Regions from separate parts of the Rhizobium sp. CFBP 13644 genome, predicted to be linked through region 1. Evidence: riboswitches for the same ligand, from Rfam matches in the RefSeq annotation. Region 1 holds a riboswitch; the other holds the start of a gene.
The links. A riboswitch is a leader RNA that binds a small molecule or an ion and turns the genes downstream of it on or off. The one in region 1 is predicted to bind cobalamin.

Region 1 (2,199 bases):
CATCGGCGCATGGTCGCTCGCACAGTTTGGCGATGCCATGACGCGGGGCGTGGGCAAGGATGGCGAGCACCTCTATCCGTCCTTTCCCTATAATTCCCATGCGCGGATGACCCCGCAGGATATCAACGACCTCTTCGCCTATCTGAAAACCTTGCCCGCCAGCACCAATGATGCGCCCGGCCACGATCTGCCATTTCCCTTCAACATCCGGCTTGTTCTTGGCGGCTGGAAGTTCCTGTATTTCGATAAGGGCGAACCGCGCGTCGAGATTGCCAATGCGAATGCGCAGGTCGTTCGCGGCCAATATCTGGTGGAAGGCCCCGGCCATTGCGGCGAGTGCCATACCCCGCGAGATGCGCTGGGCGGCTTCATGAAGGGCCAGTGGCTTGCCGGTGGACCGAACCCGGAAGGCGAGGGGCGCATTCCCGATATTCGCCCGGAATCGCAGACCATCGGCTCATGGAGTGAAGCGGATATCGCCAATTATCTGGAAACCGGCTTCACGCCGGACTTCGATAGTGCCGGTGGATCCATGGTCAAAGTCCAGCAGAATATGGCCCGTCTTCCTGCCGAAGACCGCCAGGCCATTGCGGCCTATCTCAAGGCACTTCCTTCTCCCTGAGAAGCCATTGACTCCTCAACCCGTCCGCAGGATAACGGTTGTGTGATGGTCTTTCCGGTTCGCCCGGAAAGTGAAAAGGGAACACGATAGGAGCCTCAAGCTTTGATTCGTGGCTGCCCCCGCAACTGTGAGCGGAGAGCCTGAAAACGTATTGCCACTGGTCTGGCCCATCGGCACGAAATTCTCCGGGATTTCGTAAAGCACGATGCGAAACAAAGGACCGGGAAGGTGTTTTCAAGGTTGTGACCCGCAAGCCAGGATACCTGCCATCACGGAAGTGTCGTCAATGCCGGCGGGGTGTCCGGAACAGCACGGTTTTCAGGTCGGGATATTCCCGCCTTCAAGACCCTGTGTCTCTTTTCCCCGTGGTGAATGTTGAATGCGGTCGTGGGTCTTTTGATCAGAATGACGCCCACCCGCACGTGAAAGGGTCACCATGTCTATCCACCAGAATACGGCGGCAAGCGCCGTCTCGTCCTCAACCTCAAGACTTGCGCAATCGCTGACAGCAGCCTTGCTCGGCCTGTTTATCGTGGGCTTTGTCGGCTTCTCGCAGGTAGAAGCCGTGCACAATGCCGCGCATGATACGCGCCACGCCAACGCCTTCCCTTGCCATTGAGGGGAGGAAGATCATGCCATTTTTCCGTAATATCGTTTTCACCGCCGTTCTGGTGGGCTTGATTGCCGGTTTGGCCGTCAGCGCCATGCAGGCCATCGGCACCACGCCGCTCATCCTTCAGGCCGAAACCTTCGAAAGCCGCGGCGCAGAGGTTGCGCATGCGCACACCCATGAGGCGGGCGCACCCGCAGATCATCACCACGATCCAGAAGCGTGGGCGCCCGCCGATGGCTTCGAGCGCAATGCGTACACCATCGCCGCCAATGTGCTGACTGCCATCGGCTATGCGCTGGTGCTCACGGCTCTGATTTCCTTGCGCAATTCCGCAGGCGGCTGGCGGGAAGGGCTGCTCTGGGGCCTTGCCGGTTTTGCCGCCGTCATGCTGGCCCCGGCCATCGGCCTGCCGCCGGAACTGCCCGGCAGCCCCGCCGCAGAGCTTGGTGCGCGTCAGATGTGGTGGGTGGCAACCGTTGCTGCCACGGCGGGCGGTCTGGCGCTACTTGCCTTCAAACGGGCGGAAGCATGGGCGGTCATTCTGGCTCTGGTGTTGATGGCCGCTCCCCACATCATCGGCGCGCCCTTGCCGCCAGCGGGTGAACACGCGCTGGCACCTCTGCCGCTGGAGCGCCGTTTCGTCGTTCTGGCAACCGTGACCAGCTTCGTGTTCTGGATCATCTTGGGAACCTTGAGCGGCCATCTTCTCAAACGTGTCGACGTTGCGAGATAATATGGAAACCGCAAGTGAATGGAGCGACGGGCTCGATGCCTTGCGTTTTTCCGTTCCCGGCCATGGCGCGCCCTGCGCCATGCACCGGCTGGCCTTCAAGGCTTTGCTGGGCAAAGAGCCGCAAAAGGCCGCGTGTCTTCAGTTCTTTGCTGAGAACCGGGAGGCCTTTCTCAAGGCCGCCTCAGCCAAGATCAGCAGCCTGAAACTTCCCGCCGATCGCAGCCTGCACAT
Region 2 (2,199 bases), on a different contig from region 1:
GATGATGCCTTCATCGATCGCATCCAGCGGATAGCCGGCATCGAACACACGGTTTGCCACCGTCTTGGCAACGACATCCATGGAAATGGATGTCTCGCCAATGGCTGCGCCGAGCCAGAGCGCCAGACCCAGGAGCCCGGCCGCCAGCAAGACGGCACGGGTTATTGTGAAACAGGCACCCATGGCCTAGTTGGAAAGCCCAAGCTGGACGATAGCGTCGGCCAGAACTTCGATACCATCGATGGTGCGGATCGTGGGGTTCATCGCCTGTGCGTCCATGGTGACGATATGGCCCTCTTTGACTGATGGCATCAGGCTCGTAACCGGATCTTCCTTCAGGAATTTCTGCTTGAGCGCGACATCATCTGCCGGAAAGCGCCTGCGATCCATCTTGCCCGCCACGACGATTGTGGGATTAGCCTTGGCGATGGTTTCCCAACCGACCGTCGGCCACTCTTCATTGCTTTCTATGACATTTTTGATGCCGAGTGCCGACATGATATAGCCGGGTGCGCCGTTTTTGCCTGCAACGTAAGGGTCTATTGCAAGCTCTGCGCTGGAGAACCAGAAGACTGCGGAAAGCTGGCCTTTGGCGGAAACGATCTTCTTGCGAGCGGTCTCTTCGCGGGCCTTCAGTTCGGCCACCAGCTTTTCGCCCTTGTCCTGAACATTGAAGATTTGCGCGAGGTCGGCCACTTCCTGATAGATCAGGTCCATGGTGAACACGGAATGGCGCACGCCATCGCCACCACCGGAATTGTCCTTGCCGGTGCAATCGGCGGGCGATGTGTAGACCGGGATCTTCAGTTCTTCAAACTGTTCAGGCTTGGCAACCACACCTTCCGGGCCGACATGCCATTGATATTGCACCGTTACCAAGTCTGGCTTCTTGGCCAGAACGCTCTCGAAACTCGGGTCATTATCCGCAAGCCGGTCGATCTTGGCATTGGCTTCTTCATAGCCCTTGATCACAGGGCCGACCCAAACCGCCGTGCCGACAACCTTATCTGAAAGGCCCAGCAGATAGAGAATTTCCGTGGTGCTCTGTCCAACGGCGACGGTGCGCTCAGGCGCATGCGTGAAGGTGACATCCCGACCGCAATTCTTGAGTGTCAAAGGATAGGACGTCTGCGCCGCATGGGCAGAAGGCAGCGCCGCAAACGAGCTTGCAACCGCGAAGATGGCAGCGCCCATGGCGTGCCTGAAGTGTAATGTCATTTCGATAGTCCCCGATCGTCATGAGTTGCGCAAGGCGCAACTGGGTATGAACATGTTTAGACTGTCAGCCCGCAAAGACGGGACGTTGGGACGATCTGAAACCGGGACATGGCAGATGAATAAGGCGCAGGCTAGCGCTCGATGCAATCACGACGTCTCCTGTTCCGGGCATCCCCGCCCGCGAATTGGATTGAACATATGACGGCAGGTCTCCTGGCTCACGGATTTGCGCCTTCGCCCAACCTTCCCGCAAATCGCTTTGCAGTGGCATGACACTTTTAAAAAAGCGTCATAGGGCTCGACAATCCGCTCACAGTTGCGGGGGCAGCCACGGCATCGGATGTAGGTCCTCACCGTATTCCCTATTATTCCTCACGATTGCTCGCTTGGAACCGTCGCAACCAGTTAGACGCAATCGCGACATACCGTCAAGTCGAATAATTGTTATGTTATTACATATCGACTTGCAAGCGTTGATTTTCGATGTTTCACGGCTCATCCTATCGCACGAAAAAGCCGGGAATCTCTTCCCGGCTTCCATCTCGAATTATCAATCTTGTAGCTGTTATGGCAGCGTGTAGGCGATGACATAGTCACCGGGCTTTGTGCCGACGGAGCCATGGCCGCCTGCAACCATCACCACATACTGCTTTCCGTCATCCATAGCATAGGTCATCGGCGTGGCCTGTCCACCGGCTGGAAGACGACCTTCCCAAAGCTGCTTGCCCGTGGTCAGATCATAGGCGCGCAGATAATTGTCCACCGCCGCACCGAGGAAGGCAACGCCACCCTTGGTAATCATGGGTCCACCAATGCCGGGAACGCCAACCTTGAAAGGCAGGGGAAGCGGCGTCATGTCATAGACGGTGCCGTTCTTGTGCTTGTAGGCAACGTCACCGGTTCGCAGATCAGCACCCGCAACATATCCCCATGGCGGAGCCTGGCATGGAATGCCGAGCGGTCCGAGGAAGGGTCCCATCA

Region 2: another riboswitch for cobalamin. It lies ahead of IFT53_RS22225 (ABC transporter substrate-binding protein); the one in region 1 lies ahead of IFT53_RS01350 (CbtB domain-containing protein).

What each region holds. Positions count from the first base shown of each region.
Region 1 covers NZ_JACYVF010000001.1:273,368-275,566, reverse strand. The annotation lists gene IFT53_RS01355 (cytochrome c) at 1-622, shown strand, start outside; cobalamin riboswitch at 652-907, shown strand; gene IFT53_RS01350 (CbtB domain-containing protein) at 1,059-1,241, shown strand; gene IFT53_RS01345 (CbtA family protein) at 1,255-1,968, shown strand; gene IFT53_RS01340 (hypothetical protein) at 1,970-2,199, shown strand, end outside.
Region 2 covers NZ_JACYVF010000013.1:62,207-64,405, forward strand. The annotation lists gene IFT53_RS22220 (FecCD family ABC transporter permease) at 1-183, opposite strand, end outside; gene IFT53_RS22225 (ABC transporter substrate-binding protein) at 187-1,194, opposite strand; cobalamin riboswitch at 1,405-1,630, opposite strand; gene IFT53_RS22230 (glucose/quinate/shikimate family membrane-bound PQQ-dependent dehydrogenase) at 1,784-2,199, opposite strand, start outside.